Regions from separate parts of the Kocuria sp. CPCC 205263 genome, predicted to be linked through region 2. Evidence: riboswitches for the same ligand, from Rfam matches in the RefSeq annotation. Region 2 holds a riboswitch; each other region holds the start of a gene.
The links. A riboswitch is a leader RNA that binds a small molecule or an ion and turns the genes downstream of it on or off. The one in region 2 is predicted to bind thiamine pyrophosphate.

Region 1 (4,202 bases), on a different contig from region 2:
GCCCGCTGCCGTGGCCCACCTCGAGGTCCCCGGCGGCCTCCAGGGCCCCGCGCAGCCAGTCCCGGGCGATCCGCAGGCTCCGGGGCCAGTCCCCGTGCCGGGCCTGGAGGGTGGCCAGGGCCGAGGAGAGGGAGCACCCGGTGCCGTGGGAGTTCTCGGTGGGCACGCGGGCGCCGTCGAACGCCACGAGGGGCTCGGGGGCGTCCGGGCCCACGAGGGCGTCGGGCGTCCGGTCCCCCGTGAGGTGCCCGCCCTTGACGAGCACCAGGGTGCCGTGGGCGCGGGCCACGCGGTGGCCCTGCGCGAGGGCCTCGTCCCACGACGCCGCCGTGTCCTCCCCGGCGAGTACGGCGAGCTCCTGCAGGTTCGGGGTGATCAGGTCGGCGAGGCCGAGCATCGAGCGCAGGGCGTCCTCGGCCTCGCGCTCCAGCAGGCGGCCCCCGGAGGTCGCGACCATGACGGGGTCCAGGACCACGACCGGCGGCCGATGGGTCCCGAGCCACCGGGTGACGGCCTCGATGACCGGCACGGACCCGAGCATCCCGATCTTGACGGCGTCGATCTCGACGTCCTCGGCGACCGCGTCCAGCTGTGCCGAGAGGAACTCGACCGGCGGGACGTGGATGTCGCGCACGCCCACGGTGTTCTGGACGACGACGGCGGTGACGGCGCTCATCCCGTAGCCGCCCATCGCGGCGATCGACTTGAGGTCCGCGTGCTGGCCGGCCCCGCCCGTGGGGTCGGTGCCGGCGATGGCCAGGACGCGGGGCACGCGGGCGGTCACGGGGCCACCCCCCCGGCGGGCACGGCGGTGAAGGCCCGCAGGTAGCGGGCGGCCGCGGCCGCGGGGTCCGGGTCGGCGCAGATCCCGGAGACCACGGCCAGCCCCGCGGCGCCGGCGGCGCGCAGGCCGGGGGCGTCCTCGACCCGCACCCCGCCGATGGCCAGGCAGGGCAGGGCCGTGCGGGCCGCGGCGCGGGCGAAGCCCTCGACGCCCAGCGGCTCAGGGTGGTCGGGCTTGGTGCGGGTCGCCCGCACCGCCCCGACGCCCAGGTAGTCGACCGTCCCGGCCGGCAGTGCGGCGGCAGTATCGAGCTCCTCCGCCGTGGCGGCGCTGAGGCCGAGCACGGCGTGCGGGCCGCAGATCTCCCGGGCGAGCGCCACGGGCAGGTCCGACTGGCCCACGTGCACGCCGGCCACGGGGGCGCCGGCCGCGCGGGCGGCGAGGTACACGTCGGCGCGGTCGTCCACGAGCACGGGCACCTGCCGGCCCACGCGCTCGGCCACGGCCGTCAGCAGGGCGACGAGCTCACGGACCGGGGCGTCCTTCTCCCGCACCTGGACCATGGTGGCTCCCCCGCACACGGCGGCCGCCACGACGTCCGGGACCGTCCGGGGGGCGCTCAGGGCGGTGTCCGTCACCAGGTGCAGGGCCAGGGCCGCGGGGTCGAGGCGCGGGCTCATCGGGCGCCCTCCTCGCGCACGAGCTCCGCCCGGGCGGCGATCCCCTCCGGGGTGACGGCATGCAACCGGTCCAGCAGCGCCACGGCGAAGGAGCCGGGCCCGGCGGAGTCGGCGGCCGCGTCCTCGGCCGCGAGGGTGTACACCGTGGTGGCGGCCACCGCCGCGGCGGCCGGGTCCGTGCGCACGGCGGTGAACGCGGCCATGAGGGCGCCCAGGGCGCACCCGCCGCCGGTGATGCGGGTCAGCAGGGGCGTGCCGTGCGGCACCCGGACCACGGTGCCGTCCGGGGAGCGCACGAGGTCCACGGGCCCGGACACGGCCACCGCCGAGCCGGCCCGCTCGGCGAGCGCGGCGGCGGCGTGCCGGGCCGCGTCGACGCCGTGGGTCGCGTCCGTGCCGCGGCCGCCGGCGCCGCCGGCGAGGGCCATGACCTCGGAGGCGTTGCCGCGCACGATCGCCGGCTCGAACCCGAGCAGGTCGCGGGCCAGCGCCGTGCGCACGGGCAGGGCACCCACCGCGACCGGGTCCAGGACCCAGGCCCGGCCCGCGCGGCGCCGGGCCCCGACGGCCTCGTAGGCGGCGCCGCGCTGCTCGGCGGTGGGTGTGCCGGTGTTGACGAGGAGGCCGTCGGCGAGCTCCGCGAAGACCCCGCCCTCGCCCTGGATGTCGGTCATCGCCGGGGAGGCGCCCACGGCGAGCAGCACGTTGGCGGTGAAGTTGGTGACCACGGCGTTGGTGATGCACTGCACCAGAGGCGCCGCGGCGCGCAGGTCCTCCAGGGCCGCGGCGGCGTCCTCGGCGAGCACGGGGTCCGGCGGCACCGGCCTCCCGGGTCCTGGTGTGCGGGCGGACGGGGGTACGGCATCGCGCATCTGCGACATCCCTTCGCTAGTACTGGCTAGATCAGGTTCGACGGGTGTGTTCTCAGCCGCTCGTGCGGCACCCCGTGTCTGGTGTCCTGCCAGTCTAGTCGTCGTGCGGGAGCCGGGGACGCGGACGGGCCAGGTCCGAGGGGGCGGGGGGCCGTCGAATCAGAAGAAGCCGTTGCCGTGCGGCATCCGCTCCGGCACGGGCTGGACGACCCCCCAGTGCTCGAGGATCCGCCCGTCCGCCACCCACCAGAGGTCGTAGCAGCCGGCCGGGACCGGGTCACCGGCCCCCTCGCCGCCGAGCTCGAGCAGGGCCTCGGTGACGGTGAGGACGAGGTCGCCCTCGCCGAGCACACGGTGCAGGGTGTGCCGGGCGAGGCGGGCGTCCGGGCCGGGGCCGTGCTCCACGTAGCGCGGGTCGCGGGCCAGCTCCTCGAGGGAGTCCCGGTCCGCGCCGATGAGCCGTTCGTGCACCCACTCGGTGAGTAGCGCCTTGTTGACGGCGGTGTGCTCGTAACCAGTGATCTCCGTGGGTCCGTCGATCCGGTGCCTGCCGGCGGCTCCTCCGGGCAGCGGGGCCAGCGCGTCCCAGTGCTCGGCGATCCGCCCGTCCTGCACGCGGAAGACGTCCACCGCCACCACCGGGTCCGGGCCGAAGCCGTGGTACACGCAGTGGACCGCGACCATGTCCCCGTCCTCGAGCATCCGCAGGGGCTCGAACCGGAAATCTGGGGGCAGCTGCTGGAACATGCCCCGGAGTCCCTCGCGGCCGTCGGGCGCCAGCGCGGAGTGCTGCCGGTAGTCCGGGGCCCAGTGCCGGTCGACGGCCGTGAGGTCCCGATCGCCGAAGAGCTCGGTGCCGGCGGTGAGTACGATCTGCTTGCTGCTCATGGCCATCCCCTCGGCGCTGCGGGCCGCGGATCCGACGGATCGGCCCGGTCGGGCGGCCCGCGTGTCGTGCGACCACGCTACCCGGGCCGAGCACGGTCCGACAGGGACGCGGAGCGTATGACGGCGGAGGACCCCGACCGTGCCGGTCGGGGTCCTCCGTGGTGCTGCTCGGCGGGGCGGGTCAGCCCCGGTCGGCGGGCCGGCCGCTGGTGAGGTCCTCGGCCTTGACGCCGACGCCGACGACGGTCGGCGCCCGGCGGGAGGGGTCCTCCGGGGCGCGCTGGGCGACGGTCTTCGCCTCGTGCCGGGCGCCCTCCGCGGCGGCCGCCTGGCCGGCGGTCACCTCGGCCTCGCCGGTCCGCGCCGCCGGGGCCGAGGCCCGCCGGGAGCGCCGCCGGGGCCGCACGGGCTCGACGCCCGCCTGCTCCGCGACAACCGCCGCGGCCGGGGCGGGCGCCTGCCGCTCCGTGCGCTCCTGTGCCACGGGCTCCTGGGCCGAGGCCTCCGCCGCAGCAGCGGTCCTCTCCGCGGCGTCATCCGCACCGGTGATCGTCTCGGCGGCGGCCTCCGGGGCGGCGGAGCCGGCGTCCGGCCCCCTCTGCCCGACGACCTCCGCGAGGGAGTCCAGGCTCAGCGGCCGGGCCTCGGCGGGCTCGACGACCACGGCGTGGCCCTGCGGCAGGTCGATGACCTCGCCGTTGATGGTCAGGCGCGAGCCCTGCTCGCCCGGCGCCCCCTCGGCGGGGATCTGCTCCGGGGCGGCCGGGGCGGTGTCCTCCCCCTCCTCCGGCTGCTGCTCGGCGGCGGTGTCCCCGCCCTGGCCGCGGCCGCGGCTGCGCTTGCCGCGGCGCTTCTTCCGGGAGCGCCCCGAGCCCTCGGGCCGGGACTCCGCCGGCTGGGCGGCCTCCTCGGCGCGCTCCGGCTCGTCCGCGGCCGCCTCCTCGTGGTGGGTGGCGGCGGCGATCGTCGCGAACGCCG
Region 2 (4,202 bases):
CGGTCACCCCCAGCGCGAGGACCGCGACCACGGTGATCCCGAACATCAGCTTGAGCGCCTCGCCCACCCCGTACATGTGGATGCCCATGAACACCAGGTAGGTCACGAGGTACACGGGCCAGGAGTTGGTGATCCCGAACAGGCCCAGCGCCTCGATGTAGCCGCCGATGAACGTGGCGATCGCCGCCGGGGCCACGGCGTACTCGATGAGCACGGCCATCCCGGTGGCGAAGCCGCCGAGAGGGCCGAGGGCCCGGCGGGCGAACCCGTACCCGGCGCCCGCCGTGGGGAGGGTCGAGGAGAGCTCGGCGAGGCCGAAGACCATGCAGGTGTACATGATGCCCATGAGCACGAAGGCGATGAGCAGCCCGCCCCACCCGCCCTCGGAGAGCCCGATGTTCCAGCCGGAGAAGTCCCCGGAGATGACGTAGGCGATGCCCAGGCCCGCGAGCAGGACCCACCCGGCGGCGCCGGAGCGGAGCTGGCGGTGCTGGAAGTACTCGTCGGTGCGGGTGGGCTGTGCTGAGGATTCGGGCATGGGACGATCCCTCCGGGATTCCACAAAGGTCTGAAAACAGACGTTTGGCGCGAGTGGTCACAGTCTGTGGGCTGTCCCGTGCCCCGTCAAGACCCCGCGGCGCGCCGCCGGGCGGCCGCCGGGCCGGGCACGGGACCGCGTCGCGGTGGAGCCGGCCCCCCGGATGCCGCAGAATGGTGGGCATGAACCAGACCACGTCCTCAGCCACTGACCGCCCCGGCCGCGCCCGCTCCTGGGCCCTCATCGCCATCACGGCGGGCTTCCTCGTCTCCGCCGCCCTGATCATCGCGGTGGGCGTGGTTGCCATCGATCTCACCCACTAGGACCTCGGCCGGCCGTCCCGGCCGGAGGCAGCGGCGCGCCGCCCGGACCGGGCGGCGCGCCGCTGCTGCTCGTGGCCCGGCCCGGCGCGGTGGGCGGGGTCCCGCCGGAGGCGGTCCCCGGGGACCGTGACACCATGGGCGCACGTCGCACCGCAGGGAGGAGCGCCACCGTGAGCGATCCCGTCCAGCACCCCCGCATCCGGCCCGTGCGCCAGGGCAACGCCTTCGAGGAGGCCGTGGAGCGGATCCTCGACTCGATCCGGCTCGGCCTGTTCCGCCGGGGCGAGCGGCTCCCGCCCGAGCGGGAGACCGCGGCGATGCTCGGCATCTCCCGCGCCACGCTCCGGGAGGCCCTGCACGAGCTCCAGGTCGCCGGGGTCCTGGAGGTGGTCCGGGGCCGGTACGGCGGGACCTTCGTGACCGGTCGCACCGCTCTGCCGGACGAGACCCTCCCCCCGGTGGACCCCGCGGACGTCGAGGACGTGCTCGTGTTCCGCGCGGTGGTCGAGCCCGCCGCGGCGGAGCTGGCCGCGGCGGCGTCCCTCAGCGCGGCCGCCCGGGAGCACCTGCTCGCGTGCCTGCGGCAGGTCGAGGAGAGCGCCCCGGAGGACTACCGCCCCGCCGACGCACGCTTCCACATCGCGGTGGCCGAGCTGGGCGGCTGTCCCAGCCTGGTCCGCGCCGTCGCGGAGGTGCGCTCGCGGGCCAGCGACCTGCTGGACCGGATCCCCGTCCTGCCGGTCAACCTCGAGCACTCCGACCGTCAGCACCGCGAGCTCACCGACGCCGTCCTGGCAGGTGACGCCCCCGCCGCCCGGGCCGCCTCCCTCGCGCACCTGGAGGGCACGGCCGCGCTGCTGCGCGGTTTCCTCGGGCACGCCGGGCAGTCCGACGACGACGCCCCCGGGGACGACCGCGGCCCGGTGTGACCCGCCGCCGTGCGAAGAACGGGCCGGCCTGCGGGACCGGTGCTTATACTCGTCCGCAGTGACACGGGGTGCCGGCGCCGCACGACGAGCCGGCTGAGATGACACCCGTCGAACCTGATCCAGTTAGGACTGGCGAAGGGATGTCCTGCCGGGACCGGCCGTGACCGGCCCGCGTCTCCTCGCCCTGACCCCAGGGAGACCCATGCAGATCGCAGAACAGATCGTCCTCGTCACCGGCGGAGCTCGAGGGCTGGGCCGCAGCGTCGTCGAGGCCTTCGCCGCCCAGGGCGCGAGGGTCGTGGTCAACTACCGCGCGTCCCGGAAGGCCGCGGAGGAGCTCGCGGAGCAGCACGGCCCGGACCGGGCCGTGGCGCTGGTTGCCGACGTCACCGACGCGGAGCAGGTCGCAGACATGCTCCGCGCGGCCCGGGAGCACTTCGGCTCCCCCGTCACCACCGTGGTCAACAACGCGCTGGCGGACTTCTCCTTCAACGGCGACGCCCGCTCCTCCGCGGAGGAGATCCGCTGGGAGGAGTTCCACGCCCAGTTCGCCGGCAGCGTCCGCGGGGCGCTCAACACCGTGCAGCAGGCCCTGCCCGGCATGCGGGAGCGGGGTTTCGGCCGGGTCGTCAACGTCGGCACCAACCTGTTCCAGAACCCCGTGGTCCCGTACCACGACTACACGGCGGCGAAGGCCGCGCTGCTGTCCCTGACCCGCACCCTCGCCAAGGACCTCGGCGCGCACAACGTCACGGTCAACATGGTCTCCGGAGGTCTGCTGCGCACCACCGACGCGAGCGCCGCCACCCCGGACGAGGTCTTCGACTACATCGCCTCCACCACGCCCCTGGGCCGGGTCACCACACCGGCCGAGTTCGCCGACGCCCTGCTGTTCTTCGCCTCGCCGTGGGCGCGCTCGGTCACCGGGCAGAACCTGGTGGTCGACGGCGGGCTGGTCCTCGACTGATGGGGGGCGCCGTGACCGCGCCGCGACAGCTGCACCTCAACGCCTTCCTCTTCGGCGCGGGCCATCACCAGGCGGCCTGGCGGCACCCGGACTCCCCACTGGAGCAGCTCGGGGACATCGCCCACTGGGAGCGCCTCGCCCGCACCGCCGAGCGCGGCCTCCTCGACGCCGTGTTCTTCGCCGACGGGCACAGCGCCGGTGACGTGGCGGACGGACCCCGGTGGTTCCTCGAACCGCTCACGGCCCTGTCCGCGATGGCGCGGGCCACGGAGCGGATCGGGCTGGTCAGCACGGTCTCGACGACCTTCTGGACGCCGTTCCACGCCGCCCGCCTGCTGGCCTCGCTCGACCACATCAGCCGCGGGCGGGCCGGCTGGAACGTGGTCACCTCCATGTTCGACGCCGAGGCGCGCAACCACGGCCTCCCAGGAATGCCACCGCACGCCCAGCGCTACGCGCGGGCGGCAGAGTTCATCGACGTGACCCATCGGCTGTGGGACTCGTGGTCCCACGACGCCCTGGTCGGCGACCGGCAGGGCCTGCACGCCGACCCCGAGCGGGTGCGCCGGATCGACCACGCCGGCGAGCACTTCCGCGTGGACGGTCCGCTGACCGTGCCGCGCCCGCCCCAGGGGCGTCCGGTCCTGTTCCAGGCGGGCGCCTCCGGGCCGGGCCGGGACCTCGCCGCCCGGCACGCCGAAGCGGTCTACGCCGTGGCCTACGACCTCGAGAGCGCGCGGGAGTACCGCACCGATCTGAGGCAGCGCGTCGCCGCGGCCGGACGGGACCCGGAGGGCGTGGCCGTCATGCCGGGCCTGGTCGCCTACGTGGGCTCCACGGAGGAGGAGGCCCGGGCCAAGCAGGCGGAGGTGGACGCCTTGCTGCCCTCGGAGCAGTCCCTGGCCCAGCTGTCCGCGTTCGTCCAGCAGGACTGCAGCGACTGGGCGCTGGACGCCCCGGTCCCGGAGCTGCCGCCGCTCGAGGGCTTCACCGGACCCCAGGGCCGGTACGCCACGATCCTGCGGATCGTGGCCGTCGAGCGGCCCACGGTGCGGCAGCTGCTGGGCCGGCTGGCCGCCGGGGGCGGGCACTGCACGGTGGTCGGCACCCCGGAGACCGTCGCGGACCGGATGGAGCGCTGGTTCCGCTCGGGCGCGTCCGACGGCTTCAACCTCATGCCGCCCCGGCTGCCGGACTCCCTCGACGACTTCGTGGACCACGTGGTCCCCGTCCTCCAGCGCCGAGGACTCTTCCGCACCCGGTACACCTCGTCCACGCTGCGCGGGCACCTGGGGCTGCCGCGGCCCGGCGGCGCTCAGTGACGTGCTGCGGCGCCTGTTGCGGCGGACGACCCCGGCGCCCCAGGATGGTCGGTCAGCACGTCGTGGACCGGTCGGCGCAGGCTGTAGGGGAGCTTCGGACCGTGGCCGAAGCGCACCGCCAGC
Region 3 (4,202 bases), on a different contig from region 2:
TCCACGGCCACGGCCACGCCGAGGCGCCCGCCGTCCAGCGGAGCGCCGTCGGGGCCCAGGGCCCGGCCGACGGTCTCGGCGACGAGGTCGACGACGGTCGCCTCCGCCGCCACGCGGTGCGGGCGGCCGTTGAGGGTGATGGCGGTCATCGGGTACTCCTGCTCCGGGGCCCGGGCCCGGCGGCGGCCGGCGCGGGATCCCCTGGACGGGCCTCGACGGGGCGGTCGAAGCGGTGCGGGTCGGTGGTGGCGAGGTGCCCGGCGTCGGCGGCCGGATCTGCTCCGGCCCCGCCGTCCACCAGCTGCGCGGCGAGCCGGGCGGCCAGCGGGGCGAGCAGGACGCCGTGGCGGAAGTAGCCGGTGGAGACCACGAGCCCCGGCACCGGCGAGTCGTCCGGGTCGCGGACCCGGCCGAGGTACGGGATGTCGTCCGGGGTGCCGGGCCGGGCGCGGGCCAGCACCTCGACCAGCTCGAGGTCGGCCACGCCGGGCACGAGCGCCTGGGTGTCGCGCAGCAGCCGGAACACGCCGCCGGCGCTGGGACCGGTTAGGTCGTCCTCGCGGGAGGTCGCCCCGATCACCACGGTCCCGTCGGCGCGGGGCACCAGGTAGACGGGCACCCCGTGCACCAGGCCGCGGACCGTGCGCCCGAGCAGCTCCGGCGCCCCGGCGGGGACCCGGGCGCGCAGGATGTCCCCGTGCACCGGCCGCAGCGGCGGGTGCCAGTCCTCCGGCAGCCCTTCGAGCTCGCCGAGCCCGGCGCCGGGGGCGAGGACCGTCCAGGTCGCGGAGACCATCCCGCCGCCGGCCAGGCGGACGCCGGTCGCCGCGCCCTCGGCGTTGCGGCGCAGACCCGTGGCGAGGTCGTGGACGAGGCGGGCCGGTCCGCCGTCGCGCGCGGCCGGGAGCCCGGCGGGCTCCGGGAGGTCGGGGAGTTCCGGGGCGACGAGGGCCGCGAGCAGCCCGGCCACGAGGCGGCGCGGGTCCACCTGGTGGTCGTCGGGGATCCGGAACGCCGCGGACAGCCGCGGACTCAGGGCCGGCTCGAAGGTGCGGGCGGCGCGCAGGGTCAGCGGCTCCACCGTCATGCCGTGGCGCCCCTGCAGCGCGCGGAGGTCCGCCAGGGCCTGCCGGTCGGCGGCGTCCACGCCGCAGACCAGGGTCTCGGTGGCCCGGTGGCCCACCGTCCCGCCGGCGGCCTGCTCGAGGGCGGCCACGAACGCCGGGTACTCGGCGGCCGAGGCGGTCATGAGGGGGTACAGGGGCTCCTGCTGGTACTGGACCTCGCTCACCGGGGCGAGCATCCCGGCCGCGGCGCGGCTGGCGCCGGAGCCCGGCTCGGGGTCCACCACGACCACCGAGCGGCCGCGGCGGCGCAGCTCCCAGGCGGTGGCCAGGCCGATCACCCCGGCGCCGACGACGGCGACGTCGGCGCGGACGTGCTCGGGCCGGTCGACCAGCGGGTGGGGCGCGGTCGTGGGGGCGGGGTGTGCGGCAGTCACAGGGAACGTCCTTTCCTCCGGCGGCATGACCCGCATCAGGTGTGGCGGTCGGCGATGGTCGCCCTCTCAGCCCCCGGTGGGGCTCCCGCAGAACCGCTGACCTATCATCAGCGTGTGACCCACCCTACCCGTGACGCCTCCGCCCCCGCCGAGTCCTCCCTGCGAGACACCCGGACGGCCCGCCTCCTCGCCGCCCGGCTGTACGTGTGCACGGACGCCCGCCGGGACCAAGGCGACCTCGAGGAGTTCCTGCACGCCGTCTGTGCCGGCGGTGCGGACATCGTCCAGCTGCGGGACAAGAGCATCGACGCGGACGAGGAGATCGCCGCGCTGGAGCTGCTGGGCCGGGTGGCCGCCGAGTACGACGCCCTGTTCGCGGTCAACGACCGCGCCGACATCGCCGCGCTCGTGGGCGCCGACGTCTTCCACGTGGGCCAGCACGACCTCAGCCCCACCCAGGCCCGGCGGCTCCTGGGCCCCGACGTGCTGATCGGGCGCTCCACCCACGACCTCGGACAGGCCACGGCGGCGCTCGAGGACGCGGACGTCGACTACTTCTGCACCGGGCCCGTCTGGGCCACGCCCACCAAGCCGGGGCGCCCGGCCACCGGGCTGGACTTCGTCCGCGCGGTCGCCGAGCTGACGGAGGCCCGGCTGGACGCGGACCCGGAGGTCCTGCCCGTGCCGTGGTTCGCCATCGGCGGCATCGACGAGCCGCGGCTCCCGCAGGTGCTGGAGGCCGGGGCGCGCGGCGTCGTCGTCGTCCGCGCCGTCACCGAGGCCCCCGATCCCCGCGTCGCCGCCGGGCAGCTGCGCGGTCTGCTCCCCGCCTGAGCCCGGGGCGGCCCGCCGCCCGGCTCACCGTCGGCTCCCCGCCGCCGTCCAGCACGTTCTGAGAGCATGGACGCAGGACGACGACGGAGAGGTGGCCCATGGACCCCGAGCTCGACCCCCAGGTGCGGCACGCGGTGGAGCGCCCCGCGGAGACCGCCCGCGGCCCGGAGGACGCGCAGTTGCGCGTCCGGCTGGCCGGTGAGCCCGCCCGCCGCGCCCTCGGCACGCACTGGGAGCAGGGCCTCCCGGAGGACGCCGCCCCGAGCGACGACCGGCTCGCCGCCGCCGTGCTGCTCGCCACCCTCTTCGGCGACACCTTCTGGCTGGAGCGCGCCGCCCGGCTGCCCAGCGACGTGCCGGGGTGCCCGTCCGCGCCGCCGAGCGGGCTGCTGGAGCTGACCCGGGTGCCGGGCGCCCGGGCCGCCCTGGCCGCCGTGCTCGAGCGCCCGCTGCTGACCGGGCTCCTGGAGTGGGGCACCAACCCCCTCCCGGAGCAGCCCCCGCTGGCCGTGGCGCGGGCCGCCCGGGACCTGGGCGTCCCCGACGACGGGCGCGTCTACAAGGTGGTGCGCCGCCGCGCCGAGCGCTTCCTGGCGCGGGAGCACGACGGGTCCGAGCCGCTCGAGCAGTTCGTGACCCTGCTGAACGAGGCGGAGCGGGGCCACCGCGAGGACGGGCCCGTGCTCTCGGGCGAGACCCTGCCGCCGGCGGCTCCCCCGGTGTCGGGCCCGACCGCGGGATCCTCCTCCGCGGCCGGCCCGGCCGCGGACGGTGACATCCGCCCGGGCACGCCCCCGCCCGGCGCCCCTCCGGCGGGCTCGCCCGAGAACCCCCAGTGGGGGGTGAGCCCCGCGAGCCCGGCCCCGCCGCCCCCCGGGCAGTTCCCGGGCCAGCACCCCGGACCGGGGGCACCCGGCCCGGGCGGTCCCGGTGCCGGTGCCCAGGGCACCTCCGGGCCGGTGTTCGGGCCCGGCCCCGGCGGGTGGCCGCCGCGCCCGGCCGAGCCCGAGGAGGACGACTCCGACAACCTCAAGGCGTGGGGGTTCGTCTTCCTGGGCATCCTGGCGGTGATCGCCGCCCTGATCTTCATCCTCTGAGCCCACCGCACCACCATTTACTTGCACAGGAAAGCTTCTGGGACTATTCTTGGGGACATATCAACCAATGCGCCGCCCCTGCCGACGGAGAACCCCGCGATGCCGATCTTTCCCCAGAACCCCGCTCCCCAGAGCCTGACGAAGCGCCCCGCCGAGGACCTGCTGTCCGCGGACACCCGGATGGGCGCGGTGGAGCTGCTGGTCTCCGACCTGGACACGATGGTCGCCTACTACTCGGACGCCGTCACCCTCGACGTGCTTGCCCACGCCGGGGACACCGCGGTCCTGGGCCGGGACGGCCGGACGGTCGTGCGGCTGCGCCAGGTCAAGGAGCTCCCGCCGGCCCGCCGCGGGCAGGCCGGCCTGTTCCACACCGCGGTGGTCTTCGACGACGAGCCGGCCCTGGCCGCGGCGCTCGCGTCCGTGGCGACCGTGGCGCCCCGCTCCTTCACCGGCAGCGCCGACCACCTCTACAGCCAGGCCTTCTACTTCGACGACCCCGAGGGCAACGGGGTGGAGCTCTACACGGACCGCCCCCGCGAGACGTGGCGGCGGGAGCCCACCGGCCTGCTCACGCTGGCCTCCAACCCCCTGGACCCGAACGGCTTCCTGCAGGAGCACCTGGCCGAGCAGGGCGGGCGGCCCCCGGCGCCGCCGGCCACCTTGGGACACGTGCACCTGCAGGTGGGCGACATCCCGCTGGGCCGGCAGTTCTACGTGGACATCCTGGGCTTCGAGGTCATGAGCGACATCGGCTCCGCCCTGTTCAT

Region 1: another riboswitch for thiamine pyrophosphate. It lies ahead of thiM (hydroxyethylthiazole kinase); the one in region 2 lies ahead of RF647_RS12935 (3-oxoacyl-ACP reductase).
Region 3: another riboswitch for thiamine pyrophosphate. It lies ahead of RF647_RS18030 (FAD-dependent oxidoreductase); the one in region 2 lies ahead of RF647_RS12935 (3-oxoacyl-ACP reductase).

The regions. Positions count from the first base shown of each region.
Region 1 is NZ_JAVKPV010000003.1:56,565-60,766, reverse strand. It holds gene RF647_RS05025 (bifunctional hydroxymethylpyrimidine kinase/phosphomethylpyrimidine kinase) at 1-784, opposite strand, end outside; gene thiE (thiamine phosphate synthase) at 781-1,464, opposite strand; gene thiM (hydroxyethylthiazole kinase) at 1,461-2,285, opposite strand; TPP riboswitch at 2,328-2,421, opposite strand; gene RF647_RS05010 (nuclear transport factor 2 family protein) at 2,496-3,224, opposite strand; gene RF647_RS05005 (Rne/Rng family ribonuclease) at 3,406-4,202, opposite strand, start outside.
Region 2 is NZ_JAVKPV010000007.1:114,056-118,257, forward strand. It holds gene eat (ethanolamine permease) at 1-538, opposite strand, end outside; gene RF647_RS12925 (hypothetical protein) at 721-861, shown strand; gene RF647_RS12930 (FadR/GntR family transcriptional regulator) at 1,032-1,790, shown strand; TPP riboswitch at 1,845-1,948, shown strand; gene RF647_RS12935 (3-oxoacyl-ACP reductase) at 1,993-2,757, shown strand; gene RF647_RS12940 (LLM class flavin-dependent oxidoreductase) at 2,769-4,079, shown strand.
Region 3 is NZ_JAVKPV010000018.1:11,578-15,779, reverse strand. It holds gene thiS (sulfur carrier protein ThiS) at 1-149, opposite strand, end outside; gene RF647_RS18030 (FAD-dependent oxidoreductase) at 146-1,501, opposite strand; TPP riboswitch at 1,497-1,600, opposite strand; gene thiE (thiamine phosphate synthase) at 1,706-2,335, shown strand; gene RF647_RS18020 (hypothetical protein) at 2,434-3,432, shown strand; gene RF647_RS18015 (VOC family protein) at 3,532-4,202, shown strand, end outside.